2 regions of the Stenotrophomonas sp. YJH_SMC_91 genome follow, and region 2 is predicted to be linked to the other one. Evidence: riboswitches for the same ligand, from Rfam matches in the RefSeq annotation. Region 2 holds a riboswitch; the other holds the start of a gene.

Region 1 (7,553 bases), on a different contig from region 2:
CGGGCTTCCCGTGGCTGACCTGCTGCGCGCTGGCGATCCTGGCGCTGATCTTCGGCCTGCTGCTGAGCGAGTCGCACACCCGCCTGCAGTTCCTGTCGATGGTGGCGCTGACCGCCACGATCGCCGCCGGCAGCGCCATCGCACGGCGCATGCGCGAGGCGTGACTGGAGCTGCCGGCCAGCGGCCGGCACTACCACGGGGGCTGCACATCTGCCGTGCCATCCTGATCGTGTGGGCCGTCATCGGCCCGTCGACCGGGAGTACCGCATGCTGCGCAGTCGCCCCTTCCTGATGTTTACCGGCCAGGCCGAGGCCGCGCTGGCCCTGTACGCCGAGGCCTTCGCCGATTTCAGCCTGCTGGCAATGCAGCGCCATCCGGACGGCGCCGGTGCCGGCGTGCCCGGGCAGGTCCGACAGGCCATCTTCCTGCTCGGTGGCACCCACTACCTGTGCTTTGACAGCCTGGACGTGCACGATTTCACCTTCAGCCCGTCGATCTCGCTGTTCGTCGAGTGCTCCGGCGCCGAGCAGTTCGAGCGCGCCGCGCGCGTGCTGGGCGAGGGCGGCCACTGGCTGATGCCGGTGGGCGACTATGACTTCAGCAACCGCTACGGCTGGGTGCAGGATCGCTTCGGCGTGTCGTGGCAGTTGAGCCTGGGGCAGATGCCGGACCCGTGATCGGGATTACCGTGGATGTGGACCCTGGTCCACCCGCCCTCATGAAAACGGCCCGCTTGCGCGGGCCGTTCTCTTTACCGATGCCGCGAGGAATCAAGCCTCGACTTCATCATCCTTGTAGGCATCGACCGGGATGCAGGCGCACATCACGTTCTTGTCGCCGTACACGTTGTCGACGCGCGCCACCGGCGGCCAGTACTTGCTCTGCTTCAGGCTGGCCAGCGGGAAGGCAGCCAGTTCGCGCGGGTAGGCGTGGGTCCACTCGCTGGCGGTCACCGCGGTGGCGGTGTGCGGCGCGTTCTTCAGCGGGTTGTCCTCGCGGTCCAGGCGGCCGTCTTCGATCGCGGTGATCTCCTCGCGGATCTGGATCATCGCGTCGATGAAGCGGTCCAGCTCGTGCAGCGATTCGCTCTCGGTCGGTTCGACCATGAGCGTGCCGGCCACCGGGAAGCTCAGGGTCGGGGCGTGGAAGCCGAAGTCGATCAGGCGCTTGGCGACGTCCTCGGCGCCGATGCCGCTGGTCTTCTCCAGCGGGCGTACGTCGAGGATGCACTCGTGTGCCACCAGGCCGTTGCGGCCGGTGTACAGGGTCTTGAAGTGCGGGGCCAGGCGCTTGGCGATGTAGTTGGCGTTGAGCTGCGCGACCTGGGTGGCCTTGCGCAGGCCTTCGCGGCCCATCATCGCGATGTACATCCAGCTGATCGGCAGGATCGAGGCGCTGCCGAAGCTGGCGGCGCTGACCATGCCGACCGGGCCGTTGTCACCCAGCTTGCCCGGCAGGAACGGGGCCAGGTGTTCCTTGACCGCGCACGGGCCGACGCCCGGGCCGCCGCCGCCGTGCGGGATGCAGAAGGTCTTGTGCAGGTTCAGGTGCGAAACGTCCGAACCCCACTTGCCGGGCTTGGCCACGCCGACCAGGGCGTTCATGTTGGCGCCGTCGGTGTACACCTGGCCGCCGTGCTGGTGGATGATCTCGCAGATCTCGACCACCTCTTCCTCGAACACGCCGTGCGTGGACGGGTAGGTCATCATGATCGCGGCCAGGCGGTCGCTGTACTTCTCGGCGTTGAGGCGGATGTCTTCAACATCGACATTGCCGTTGGCATCGGTCTTGGTGACCACCACCTTCATGCCGCACATCTGCGCCGAGGCCGGGTTGGTGCCGTGCGCCGAATCGGGGATCAGGCAGATGTCGCGGTGGCCTTCGCCGCGCGAGCGGTGGTAGGCGCGGATCGCCAGCAGGCCGGCGTACTCGCCCTGTGCGCCGGAGTTCGGCTGCAGGCTGACCGCGTCGTAGCCGGTGCATTCGACCAGCATCGCTTCCAGCGTGTCGATCAGTTCCTTGTAGCCCAGCGCCTGGTCGGCCGGCACCAGCGGGTGGATCTGCGAGAACTCCGGCCAGGTCACCGGGATCATCTCGGCGGTGGCGTTGAGCTTCATGGTGCACGAACCCAGCGGGATCATCGTGCGGTCCATCGCCAGGTCCTTGTCGGCCAGCGAACGCAGGTAGCGCAGCAGTTCGTGCTCGCTGTGGTGGGTGTTGAACACCGGGTGGGTCAGGAACGCGGACTGGCGCAGCAGGCCGGCCGGCAGCGCGTCGGCGGTGCTGGCATCCAGCGCGTCGACGTCCAGCGAGGCACCGAACACCGCAGCCACGGCGACGATGTCGGCGCGGGTGGTGGTCTCGTCCAGGCTGATGCCGACCGAGTCGCTGTCGATCGCGCGCAGGTTGTAACCGGTGGCGCGTGCTTTGGCATGGATTTCATCGGCATGCACGCCGGTGACGTGCAGGGTGTCGAAGAAGTCGCCACCGACCTTCACGCCGGCATTGCGCAGCGCTGCGGCCAGGATCGAGGCCAGTCGATGGGTGCGGCGGGCAATGCGGGTGAGGCCTTCCGGGCCGTGGTAAACGGCGTACATCGAGGCCATCACCGCCAGCAGCACCTGCGCGGTACAGATGTTGGAGGTGGCCTTCTCGCGGCGGATGTGCTGTTCGCGGGTCTGCAGGGTCAGGCGGTAGGCCGGGTTGCCCTGGGCATCGATCGAAACGCCGATCAGGCGGCCCGGCATCGAGCGCTTGTAGGCGTCACGGCAGGCCATGAAGGCGGCGTGCGGGCCACCGAAGCCGAACGGCACGCCGAAACGCTGGCTGTTGCCGACCACGATGTCCGCGCCCCATTCGCCCGGGGCGGCCAGCAGGGTCAGTGCCAACAGGTCGGTGGCCACGGCCACCAGGCCGCCACGTGCGTGCACAGCGTCGACCAGCGCCTTGTAGTCGCCGACCTGGCCGAAGGTATCCGGGTACTGCAGCAGCAGGCCGAAGGCTTCCGACTCCAGCGCTTCGGCCGGGGTGCCGACGCGCAGCACGATGCCCATCGGCTCGGCGCGCGTGCGCAGCAGTTCCAGGGTCTGCGGGTGCACGGCGTCGTGCACGAAGAAGGTGTCCGACTTCGACTTGGCCGAACGCTTGGCCAGGGTCATCGCTTCGGCGGCGGCGGTGGCTTCGTCCAGCAGCGAGGCGTTGGCGATTTCCATGCCGGTCAGGTCGGCGCACAGGGTCTGGAAGTTGATCAGCGCTTCCATGCGGCCCTGCGAGATTTCCGCCTGGTACGGGGTGTAGGCGGTGTACCACGCCGGGTTTTCCAGGATGTTGCGCAGGATCACGTTCGGCGTGTGGGTACCGTAGTAACCCTGGCCGATGAAGCTGCGCAGCACGGTGTTCTTGTCGGCGATCGCACGGATCTTCGCCAGTGCCTGCACTTCGGTCATCGACTCCGGCAGTGCCAGCGGTGCCGGCGACTTGATCTTGGCCGGCACGATGGCGTCGGTCATCGCATCCAGCGACGCGTGGCCGACGACGTCGAGCATCTGCGCGATCTCGGCGTCGTTGGGGCCGATGTGGCGCTCGACGAACGCGTTGTGGTGCTCGAGCTCACGCAGGGAAGGGGTGTTCTGGGACATGGCGAAGGATCCGTCAGGAAAGGGCACACGCACGGGCACAAGCCGCCGGTCGGCGGTCTGCGGGGCGCCCCTCTGTCCTTTTGCCTGAGAGTTTAAAAGCGCGGCGGACCGCAGCTTCGTGCCCCTTCGGCGCCGGATCGAACCGGTCTCTCCAGAGTTGTGTTACGGGTGGTATCGGGCCTGAGCGATTACGGGCGTTGCGCCTTCGGCAGCGGTGTTCCGCTTCTCCCACCGTGTTGCCCGCCGATTATAGCCCGTTGCGGGCGCGGCGGCCGCCTTCGGACCTGGCGGCCGCGCCTGAATGGCCGATGGCCCGTCCGTGCGTTTTGTGCACTGCTGCATGGCATCAGGCGCATTCCCCACCTATGATGGGCGGATACCCGAATTCATCTGGCGCCGTCCCTGCTGCAGGGGACCGGCGCCCGCCGTGCGTGCCGCGCATGGCCCTGCCGGACGCCTTTCCCATGACCGCCGCTGTTGCTCCCTCCACCCGCCGCATGGCCCTGCTGCTCGCCGGCCTGGCCATGTTCGGTCCGTTCTCGATCGACACCATCTTCCCCGCGTTCCCGCAGCTGGCCCAGCGCCTGGCGGTGGACGAAGTGGCGGTGCAGCAGACCATCAGCGTGTACCTGCTGTTCTACGGCCTGATGAGCCTGGCGCACGGTCCGCTGTCCGACGCCTGGGGCCGCAAGCGGGTGATCCTCGGTGGCCTGGTGGTGTTCGTCGGCGCTTCGGTCGGCTGCGCGCTGTCCACCGACCTGACCACGCTGCTGGCGTTCCGTGCGCTGCAGGGCCTGTCAGCAGGCGTCGGCATGATCGTCGGCCGCGCGGTGATCCGCGACCTGTACCACGGCCACGATGCGCAGCGCCTGATGAGCCAGGTATCGATGCTGTTCGGCATCGCTCCGGCCATCGCACCGATCATTGGCGGCTGGATCCTGCTCAGTGGCGCCGGCTGGCCACTGATTTTCTGGTTCCTGGTGGTGTTTGCGCTGCTCCTGCTGGCGGCCACCGCACGCTACCTGCCGGAAACCCATCCGGTGGAGGCACGGGTGCCGTTGTCGCCGCGCGTGCTGCTGCGTGATTACGTGCGCATCGGTTTCAACCCGCGGTTCCTGCGCCTGGCGCTGGCCGGCAGCATCGGTTTCGGCGGCATTTTCCTGTACATCTCCTCGGCGCCGGTGTTCGTGATGCAGCACCTGCATCTGGGCGAGGGTGGTTTTGCCTGGCTGTTCATCCCCACCATCGGCGGCATGACCACCGGCTCGTTCCTGTCCGGGCGCATGGCCGGGCACACCACGCCCACCCGCCAGGTGTCCATTGGTTTCGGCCTGTGTGCGCTGTCGGTGCTGCTGAATGTCGGCTACGTGGCGCTGTCGCCGCAGTTCGTGCTGCCGTGGGCGGTGCTGCCGATCTTCCTGGGTGGCATGGGCATGGCGCTGATCTTCCCGATCCTGGCGCTGGCGGTGCTGGACATGTACCCGCACCAGCGCGGCCTGGCCTCGTCGCTGCAGGCCTTCGTGCAGCTGATGATCAGCACGGTGGTGGCCGGCGTGGTGTCGCCGCTGCTCAGCGCCAGCCCGCTGCACCTGGCGCTGGGGCAGGCCGCGTTCTTCGCCGCCGGCTTCGTGTTCTGGTACTGGGAACACCAGCGTGAACGCGCGGCACAGGCGGCCTGCACGGGCCATTGAGCAGCGCGCAGGGGTAGGGCCGGCCGCTTTGCCCGCAACGCTTGCGAAGAGGAACGACCGGACTAGGCTGGGCACTCCAGCCAGCCGGTGCGTGGATGCACGACAGCCAGCCAATCCGATGTCGTTGCATGAGGTTCCCCATGGCTGCGCAGCAGACCTACCGCCTGTTCGAGGTGGCGCTGAAGGAGCGCCGCGTTCTTTCCCCTTCCCTTGACCGCATGGTGTTCACCGGTGCCGACGTGGCGCGGATGAAGACCGAAGGCCCTGACCAGCGCATCAAGGTGTTCTTCCCCTTGCCCGGCCAGGAGGTGCCGCAGGTCCCCAGCGGTGAAGACTGGTACCCACGCTACCGGGCCCTGCCGGACGACAAGCGCCCGCCGATGCGTACCTACACCATCCGCCAGTTGCGCGCCGAGCAGGGCGAGGTCGACGTCGATTTCGTCATCCATGGCGAAACCGGCCCCGCCTCGCGCTGGGCCATGCACGCCCGCCCTGGCGACCGCGTGGTGCTGCTGGCCCCGGACGCCGACTGTGCCGGGAGCAGCGAGGGCTGGGAGTGGAAGCCACCGGCCGGTGTCGGCCAGGTGCTGCTGGTGGCCGATGAAACCGCGTTGCCTGCGGTGGCCGGCATCCTCGAGGAGCTGGCGGCCATGGTCGACCCACCGCGCACGCTGGCGCTGCTGGAGGTGGCGCAGGCCGGTGATGCGGTGCACCTGAAGGCGCCCTCCAGCGCCGAGCTGGTCTGGCTGCCGCGCGGGCAGGCCGCCTACGGACAGCGGTTGCTGCAGGCGGTCCAGGCGCGGTTGGCAGCGACCTTGGGCGTGACTGCCGGCGATGCGCTGGAGGAGATCGACGTCGATACGCAGATCCTCTGGGAGCAGGCCGATACCCGGGTGGCCGGACCGCTGTATGCCTGGGTGGCGGGCGAGGCGGGGGCCGTGATGGCGATCCGTCGCCATCTGGTGCGCGACTGCGGGCTGGACCGCCGCGCGATCACCTTCATGGGCTACTGGCGGCACGGCAAAGTGCTGGACTGAGGGGTGTGAAGCGGTGCTGCGGGCGGGGTGCGCTATCCTTGCGCCCCCCTTCGCAGCGGTACCGCACCATGTCCACCAGCTCCAAGACCCGCCGCGACCAGCGCCGTCGCCAGGAAAAGCAGGCCGCCAACAAGGCCGCCGCGCAGGCCTCGCCGGTGGAGCCGCATGCGGAACTGCGCGATGCACAGCGCACCCTGCTGGCCGGTGTCGTGCGCCGCGACGGCGAATGGGTGCTGGGCATGGATGGCCGCATTGCCGGCCACAGCGAAAGCGCCGCACAGGTGCTGGCGCTGATCATGCAGGCCGGTGAGCTGCACGAACGCAATGGCACGCCGGTGCGCCTGATGTACTCCGACGCGCTGCGCGATGCCGCACAGGCCGAAGCCAGGGAGAAGGGCCAGACCTTCGAGGAATTCAAGGCCGAGCTGGCCGCAGCGATGGCCGCGAAGAAGAACAGCTGACCGCTGTTGCGGTAGAGCCGGCCGCTGGCCGGCTGCCAGACGGATTTCCACCGTGCAGTTGCCGGCCAGCGGCCGGCACTACCGGAAAGGGACGGATTCTCGCGGACCCGCCCCTTTTCTCATTTCGCCGCCGGGGCCGCGTTGGCCTGCCAGCCGCACATCTGGCCTTTGACTGCTGTTTCGGTAGAGCCGGCCGCTGGCCGGCTGCCGGTTGGGTCTTCATCGCGTAGTTGCCGGCCAGCGGCCGGCACTACCGGAAAGGGGCGGATCCTTTCGGACCCGCCCCTTTTTTCATTTCGCCGTCGGGGCCGCGTTGGCCTGCCAGCCGCACATCTGGCCTTTGACTGCTGTTTCGGTAGAGCCGGCCGCTGGCCGGCTGCCAGATGGATTTCCACCGTGCAGTTGCCGGCCAGCGGCCGGCACTACCAGAAAGGGACGGATCCTCGCGGACCCGCCCCTTTTCTCATTTCGCCGCCGGAGCCGCGTTGGCCTGCCAGCCGCACATCTGGCCTTCGTTCTGCTGCTTCAGCCACTCGTTGACCGGGGTGAAGTACTCGATCATCGGGCCGGCATCGAGCTTGTCGGTACCGGTCAGCTCCTTCAGCGTGGCCTGCCACGGCTGGCTGGCACCCTTGCTCAGCATCGCCCAGTACTTCTGGCCGGCTTCCTTGTTGCCGTAGAAGGTGCACTCATGCAGCGGGCCCTTGTAGCCGGACGCGTCGCAC
Region 2 (7,553 bases):
GGCGCATCACCATCGGGGTGAAGTCCGCATCGCTGGAGACAATGGCAAAGCCATCCAGGTTGCGCGCGTACAGCAGGTCCATGGCATCGATCACCATCGCCATGTCCGAGGCATTCTTGCCCTTGCTGTAGGCGAACTGCTGGATGGGACGGATCGCATACTCATGCAGCACCGCTTCCCACCCCTTCAGTCGCGGGCTCTTCCAGTTGCCATAGGCGCGGCGCACGTTGGCCACCCCATAGCGGGCCACTTCGGCCAACACCTCGTCGATCTTCGAGGCCGGCGCATTGTCGGCGTCGATCAACAGGGCGATGCGCTTTTCCGGTTCGCTCATGGACTCCTCGCGGGCGGTTGCCTGAACCCGAGTATCGCCGATCCACGCGGGCGCTGACGTGACAGGCAGTCGCCGTGCGAAGATGCCAGGCGCTTCCCCCAATGCCCCCACTGGAGTGAGTCGATGAGTCGCGAGCGCGTTCCCCACCTGGTTGTTGTCGGCGGCGGTTTTGCCGGTCTCTGGGCCACCCGTGCCCTGGCCCGCGAGCGCATACGCATCACCCTGGTCGACCGCCGCAACCATCATCTGTTCCAGCCGCTGCTGTACCAGGTGGCCACCGCCGGCCTGTCCGCGCCGGATATCGCTGCACCACTGCGCCATATCCTCGGCCACCAGCGCAACGTGGAAGTCCGCCTCGGCGAAGTGGTCGCCATCGACAAGCAGGCCCGGCAGATCCGCATGGCCGATGGCAGCACGCTGGACTACGACAGCCTGCTGCTGGCCACCGGCGCCACCCACGCCTACTTCGGCAACGACCAGTGGGCCGATGATGCCCCCGGCCTGAAGACGCTGGACGATGCGATCGCGCTGCGCCGCAAGCTGCTGCTGGCGTTCGAGCGCGCCGAGGCGGAACCGGACCCGGCGAAGAAGGCCGCATGGCTGAGCTTCGCGGTGGTCGGTGGCGGTCCCACCGGTGTTGAACTGGCCGGCACCCTGGCCGAGATCGCGCGGCATACGTTGCGCAACGAATTCCGCCACATCGACCCGGCCAGCGCCAAGGTGCGGCTGGTCGAGGCCGGCCCGCGCGTGCTGTCCTCCTTCCCGGAAGTACTTTCGCTGAAAGCACGCCGCCAGCTGGAAAAGCTGGGCGTGGAAGTGCTGACCGGTACCCCGGTGAGCGACATCGACAGCCAGGGCTTTACGCTCGGTGACCAGTTCATACCGGCCCGCACCGTGGTCTGGGCCGCCGGCGTGGCCGCTTCACCGCTGGCGCGCACGCTGGACGTGCCGCTGGACCGCGCCGGCCGCGTGCCGGTGCAACCGGACCTGACCCTGCCCGATCACCCGGAGCTGTTCGTGGCCGGTGACCTGGCCGCACTGAGCCAGGCCGACGGCAAGCCGGTACCCGGCGTGGCACCCGCTGCCAAGCAGATGGGCAAATACGTGGCCGAGGTGATCCGCTCACGCCTGCACGGCAAGCCCGAGCCCGGCCCGTTCAAGTACGCCGACTACGGCAACCTGGCCACCATCGGTCGCATGGCCGCGATCGTGCACCTGGGGCGCCTGCAGCTGTCGGGCGTGCTGGCCTGGTGGTTCTGGCTGGCCGCGCACGTGTTCTTCCTGATCGGCTTCCGCAACCGCATCGTAGTGCTGCTGAACTGGGCCGTGGCGTACTGGAGCTACCAGCGCAGCGCGCGCATCATCTTCGGTGATGACCAGGAAGACCGGCGACCCCGACGGTAGTGCCGGCCGCTGGCCGGCTGCCGCGCGGTCCGTCCCCTCTCCGCAGGAAAGGGCTCTGACTCCGTCAACATCATCCATGCATGGCGTGGATCTACCGCTTCATCGGGCCGCCGGGCACCCGCCGTTTCGACCATGCGCGGCAGAAGTCCTCCTTCCTTGCGGTGTCGGCAATCTGCGCGGCACTCCAGTTGCGGGTAATCCAGATCGTCAGTGCCGTGCTGCTCAGATGCCAGCGCAGCATGTCGTGCCGTGGCTGCCGCCAAAGATGGCGGCGGGCAATCCAGAACGCCTCCCGTTCCACCTCTGGCACCTTCTTCTTCATCGCGTCGTCGTAGAAGAACTGCGCGGCGAAACTCCAGGGATTCATCGGCTGAAATCCTGTTCGCGGTTCACTGCTGCACGCAGCCACACCACTGGGCGCACGGTCTGCTGGCTTCGGCCAACCGCCCACCAGGGCAAGCCCGAGCAGGTACAGCAGGCCAGGCAGCAGTGCGATGCCGGCGGCCAGTACGACGACGGAGACCCATGCCTTACCGGCGGCACGCATCGTGCTCACTTCGCCTTCGGTTTCGGGTACCACAACGCGTTGACGATGACCCAGCGCTGGTCGAAGCGCCCCATGTGGAAGTAATCGACGAACCACGGCGTTTCCAATCGCACCGAGGCGGCATTGCCGGTCACGTCCAGCACCGTGCAGCGGCGGTCCCATTGATCCTTCGGGGTTTTCAGTGCGCCCTGCTTTGTCAACGAGACCAGTTCTTCCTTCGACATGCGGCGCAGGCCCAGCCGCTCGTCGGGCGTATCGCCGAGGACCGCGCGCTTGGCCAGGTCCGGGTGCAGGGAGCGGGCGACGCGCTGCGGGTCGGCCTCCAGCTGGCCGTCGACGTAGTCATGGCAGGTGGCTTCGATGGCCGCGAGGGTGGCCGGGTCGGCAGCGGGACTGGTTGACGCGGAGAGAGCGAACAACAGGGCGACGGTGGACATCCGGGTCTCCAGCGCTGAGGGCTGGGCGATCATCGCATGGCGGCACAGAGGCATCCATGTATGCCATGGATCTACAGGGACCCGGCATCCACCGCCTGCAGCCAGGCCAGCTTGCGTTCCCGCGGCTGCTGCTTGAGCTGCCATTCGGCCCGCGAGGCGGCGGCCCGGTCCGGGTACTCGCGCACGGCCAGCACCCGCAGCGGCGGCCGGGCCCGGGTGTAGCGCGCGCCCTTGCCAGCCTGGTGGGCGGCGAAACGCGCGTCCACGTCGGTGCTGATGCCGGCGTAATAGCTGCCATCGCGGCATTCGAGCAGGTACAGGAACCACGGGCGGAGGGACGGGGCCATGCCCGGATTATGCCGTGCTGCACTGCAGCGGATATACTGGCGCCCGAATGCAGGAGAGAGGCGCCGCGCTGGCGCCCGCCGAAGGCGCAGGCTCCCATGATCGCTCAGGCCGGTGGGCCGGAATCCCACCAACCATGCATTCGACTCGCCGAGCTGGAGAGAGGTCACCGGGCATGCCCGGGACGATCCGCCGAAGGGGCACGCGGCCCATGCCGCTGAACTCTCAGGCAAAAGGACAGCGGGAGCGGCACCGGTCATCGTCATTCCGTCATTGCGCAGGCAATGGCGGCGTCCGCGCATGGCCGGCCCCACCGCGCCCGGAGCCTGCCCCATGTTGCTGTCCATCATCTACCTGATCGCCATTTCCGCCGAAGCCATGACCGGCGCGCTGTCCGCCGGCCGCCGCCGCATGGACCTGTTCGGCGTGGTCATGATCGCCTGCGTCACCGCACTCGGTGGTGGTTCACTGCGCGACATCCTGCTCGGCCACTACCCGCTGGGCTGGGTGAAGCATCCCGAGTACCTGGGGTTCACCGTGTGCGCGGCGCTGATCGCCACCTGGGTGGCGCGCTGGATGCACCACTTCCGCCGCACCTTCCTGGTGCTCGATGGCCTGGGCCTGATCGCCTTCACCCTGATCGGCTGCTCGATTGCGCGCGAAGCCGGCCATGCGATGCCGATCGTGCTGATCGCCGGCATGCTGACCGGCGCGTTCGGCGGCGTGCTGCGCGACATCCTCTGCAACGAGGTGCCGCTGATCTTCCAGAAGGAGCTGTACGCGATCATCGCGCTGCTGACCGGCGCGGCCTACCTGTTGCTGCTGCACTGGGGCGTGGCCGACGCCACCGCGATCCTGTGCTGCCTCGGCGGCGGCTTCGCGCTGCGCCTGCTGGCGATCCACTACCGCTGGGAAATGCCGAAGTTCGTGTACCACGACGAAGTGCATTGAGGTTCGCGCGGCGGAATCCGCACCACCCCGGCGATGTACCTGGCGCTGTCGCTCATGCGCAGCGCCAGGCGCATCGCCGGTGCAGATGGGCCGGTCTCCAACTCCGACCGGCCCTGATCGCGGCCGCACCCCCGCAGGCGCTGGCCGCCATCCACACACGTGCCGCACTCAAGCGGCTTCGGACACCTTCACTTCGCGACGGGCGCGCACGGCCGCGGCCAGTCGCTCCAGCACCGTCACGGTGGTGTCCCAGTCGATGCAGCCATCGGTGATGCTCTGCCCGTAGACCAGCGGTTGGCCTTCCACCAGTTCCTGGCGACCACCGATCAGATGGCTCTCGATCATCACACCGACGATGCGCTGTTCACCGTCTTCCAACTGAACGGCGATGTCCTCGATCACCTTCGGCTGGTTGTCCGGGTTCTTCAGGCTGTTGGCATGGCTGGCGTCGATCATCAGGCGGGTCGGCAGCTTGGCCTTGGCCAGCGCCTGGCAGGCCTCGGCGACGCTGCCCGCATCGTAGTTCGGCTGCTTGCCGCCGCGCAGGATCACATGGCAATCCGGGTTGCCGGTGGTCGACACGATGGCGGTGCCGCCCTGCTTGGTGACCGACAGGAAGTGATGCGGATTGGAGGCCGCACCCACCGCGTCGGCGGCGATCTTTACGTTGCCATCGGTGCCGTTCTTGAAACCAACCGGGCACGACAGTCCCGAGGCCAGTTCGCGATGCACCTGGCTTTCGGTGGTGCGCGCACCAATGGCACCCCAGGCCACCAGATCGGCAATGTACTGCGGCGAGATCACGTCGAGGAACTCGACGCCGGCCGGCAGGCCCAGCTTGTTGATGTCGCGCAGCAGGCCACGGGCAATGCGCAGGCCCTTGTCGATCCTGAAGCTGCCATCCAGGTCCGGGTCGTTGATCAGGCCCTTCCAGCCCACCGTGGTGCGCGGCTTCTCGAAGTACACGCGCATCACGATTTCAAGTTCCCCGGCCAGCGCGTCACGCAGCGGCTTCAGGCGCTGGGCGTACTCGATGGCGGCCTTCGGGTCGTGGATCGAGCATGGGCCAACCACCACCGCCAAGCGGTCGTCACGGCCATGCAGGATCTGGTGCAGGGCCGCGCGTGAGGCGCTGACGGTGTCGGAGGCTTCATCGTCACACGGCAGCATCGCCAGCAGCTGGGCAGGCGGTGTCAGCGGTTCGATGGTGCGGATACGCAGGTCGTCGGTGTGCGGGGGCATTGGGGGAGGTCTCCGGAACGTTGGGGGTCCCCAGCGTGGCGGCATGAAAAAAGCCGCCAGGTTCGCTGGCGGCTTTCGGGAATGCGTCTGAAGCTTTCTTCAGGGTGAGCGCAGTCCTTCCTCCGCCAGTGGCTTCGGAAAGTAATACCAGTAAAAGCGGGTGGCGGCTGCGTTCATAGGTTGTATTGATAGCACAGCTTTTGCGCAGTGCAAAATGTTTCATCCGCAACTGGGGACGCGGTTCAGCGAGATGCGCGCCGGCCCTGCCCACGCGGCGGCAACCACGCAACGTCGCTCATTTGCCATGCACTTCCACGTCCAGCAGCAGGCCCTCATGGATGTCGGCCCAGCGTTCCAGCACGCGATCCAGTTCCTGCCGGGCCTCGTCCAGCTGCTCGGGGTTGAGCAGGGAACGCGCGGTGTAGAGATCGGAAACCAAGCGCCGCAGGGCCGATTCCGGGATGGCCACCGACGGCCCCTCCAGCCCCGGCAACTGCAACGCCGGGCTGTCGCCAAGAGGGCCGAACAGCGTGACCTGGAGCGTGCTCTGCATGATCGACCTTCCTGCGGATGGACATGGGCAATGTCCTGTTTACCTCGTCTGGGTGACAGGCGCATGTGCCACCCATGCCCAGCACCGGGATCTGCCGGCGTCTGCCGCCCCGCTACAAGGCGGCCAGGTCGGCAAGGTGCTGGGCCATGCTGTCCATCGCGCCTACCGCCTGGGTGGTGGTGAAGTACTCATGCCAGCCGGTAGCGGCAATGCCGGCCATCAACGCATCGACCTCCTCGCGGCTTGCGCAGCGCCAGACCGCATAGAACTGCTCATCGCTGCCGTGCGGTACGCCCGAGGCAACGCGGCCCATCGCCAGCGGCGTGATGCGGACCGGATCGAACTGCTGCATGCCGGCGCCGATACGGGCGAAGAAGGCATTCCGCTGCTCGGGCGGAAGTGTGGTCCAGGCAGGGGTGGCGGTGTAGAGCTCGATGAAGGTGTGCGACATGGTGGTTCTTCCTTGAGGGTTCGGGGGTTGCCGGCCAGCGGCCGGCACTACCGGAGCGAGCGCAGCGCGCGTTTGCGGATGTAGGCGTTGGCGTCGCTGTGGCGCTCATGCTGCCAACGCGTACACAGCTGGCGCAGCCACTGCGGCTGGGTCTTGCCGGCATCGTTGAGCCAGTTTCCGACCGAATCCTGCACATAGCGTTCCGGATCGTCGGCCAGTGCTTCCAGCAGCGCGGATGCATGTTCCGGGTGCTGCTTGAACAGTGCGATATGCGTGGCCCAGACACCGCGCGGACGCAGTGCTTCGCAGGCGAAGCGGCGCAGGTACGGCGATGTTTCCTGTGACCACGGTTGCAGGTGCTCCAGCGCCTGCAGTGGTGCGGCAACGATGTCCGTGCGTAGTGCCAGCCACGCCCATTCGCGCACACCGAAATGGGGGTCATCGGCCAGTGTGCGCATCTGCTGCAGCTTCCCTGCCAGCGTTGCGCGGGCATCGCTGCCGATCAGGTAGCAGGCCCAGCCGCGCACGGTATCGGAGCTGTGATGCTGCCAGAGCGCAGGCGCCCCCTGCCCCGCCTCACGCAGCAGTTGCGCAGCCAGGGCCATGCGCAGCGTGATGCCCTTGCCTGAGGCGTCCCGCATGCGTTGCAGCGCCTCCGGTGCAAGCGCAGGCGCCACCACCTGCAGCAGCGCGGCAAAATCCACTGCCAGGCATTCTGCCAGATGGGTGGCGGGGACGCGGCCGGTGTTGAGTGCTTGCCGGCGTTCCGCAGGAATGGCCGTGCTCATGCTGCGGATTCCCGCCCGGCGTCCGTGTGCTGCCAGACCTTGTGCAGCAGCTGTGACAGCTGCTGCTGTTCATCAGCATCCAGGCCGTTGAACAGCCCACCGATCCATTGCGTGTGCTGCTCGAACAGCGATTCGGCCAAACGCTTTCCCGGTGCGGTCAGCACGATCTGCAGGCGGCGGCCATCCCCGTCATCGTTGCGACGCTGCAGCAGGCCTTCGCGCTGCAGGCCGTCGAGCAGGCCGCTGATGGTGGCGCGGGTCACGCCGGCGCGTTCGGCCAGCACATGCGGCGGCAGTGCGCCACCGGCCCCGTGCAACAGGAACAGCACGATGAAGCGACCCTCGCTGAGCCCATGCGGTGCCAGCCGCGCGGCGCAGTCGCGATCGATCGACGAGGACAGCGAGAGCAGCTGGAAACACAGGCGCAGCGGCGCGATGTTGGCGTGACCGCGTCGCTGCGCTTCCTCGATCAGGGCATGGTGCTTGGCTTCGATCATCTCA

What was found. A riboswitch is a leader RNA that binds a small molecule or an ion and turns the genes downstream of it on or off. The one in region 2 is predicted to bind glycine.
Region 1: linked by a shared signal. The riboswitch ahead of gcvP (aminomethyl-transferring glycine dehydrogenase) and the one ahead of AC5P5X_RS08815 (trimeric intracellular cation channel family protein) in region 2 are both predicted to bind glycine.

The regions. Positions count from the first base shown of each region.
Region 1 is NZ_JCAFRT010000001.1:411,910-419,462, forward strand. It holds gene AC5P5X_RS01775 (amino acid permease) at 1-164, shown strand, start outside; gene AC5P5X_RS01780 (VOC family protein) at 268-678, shown strand; gene gcvP (aminomethyl-transferring glycine dehydrogenase) at 772-3,639, opposite strand; glycine riboswitch at 3,702-3,804, opposite strand; gene AC5P5X_RS01790 (multidrug effflux MFS transporter) at 4,104-5,330, shown strand; gene AC5P5X_RS01795 (siderophore-interacting protein) at 5,471-6,367, shown strand; gene AC5P5X_RS01800 (hypothetical protein) at 6,436-6,828, shown strand; gene AC5P5X_RS01805 (M2 family metallopeptidase) at 7,292-7,553, opposite strand, start outside.
Region 2 is NZ_JCAFRT010000005.1:70,340-77,892, forward strand. It holds gene AC5P5X_RS08790 (NYN domain-containing protein) at 1-334, opposite strand, end outside; gene AC5P5X_RS08795 (NAD(P)/FAD-dependent oxidoreductase) at 458-1,738, shown strand; gene AC5P5X_RS08800 (hypothetical protein) at 1,830-2,285, opposite strand; gene AC5P5X_RS08805 (nuclear transport factor 2 family protein) at 2,291-2,722, opposite strand; gene AC5P5X_RS08810 (GIY-YIG nuclease family protein) at 2,794-3,069, opposite strand; glycine riboswitch at 3,110-3,199, shown strand; glycine riboswitch at 3,213-3,318, shown strand; gene AC5P5X_RS08815 (trimeric intracellular cation channel family protein) at 3,401-4,018, shown strand; gene AC5P5X_RS08820 (3-deoxy-7-phosphoheptulonate synthase) at 4,187-5,260, opposite strand; gene AC5P5X_RS08825 (hypothetical protein) at 5,556-5,813, opposite strand; gene AC5P5X_RS08830 (DUF6616 family protein) at 5,926-6,264, opposite strand; gene AC5P5X_RS08835 (DNA alkylation repair protein) at 6,312-7,052, opposite strand; gene AC5P5X_RS08840 (MarR family winged helix-turn-helix transcriptional regulator) at 7,049-7,549, opposite strand.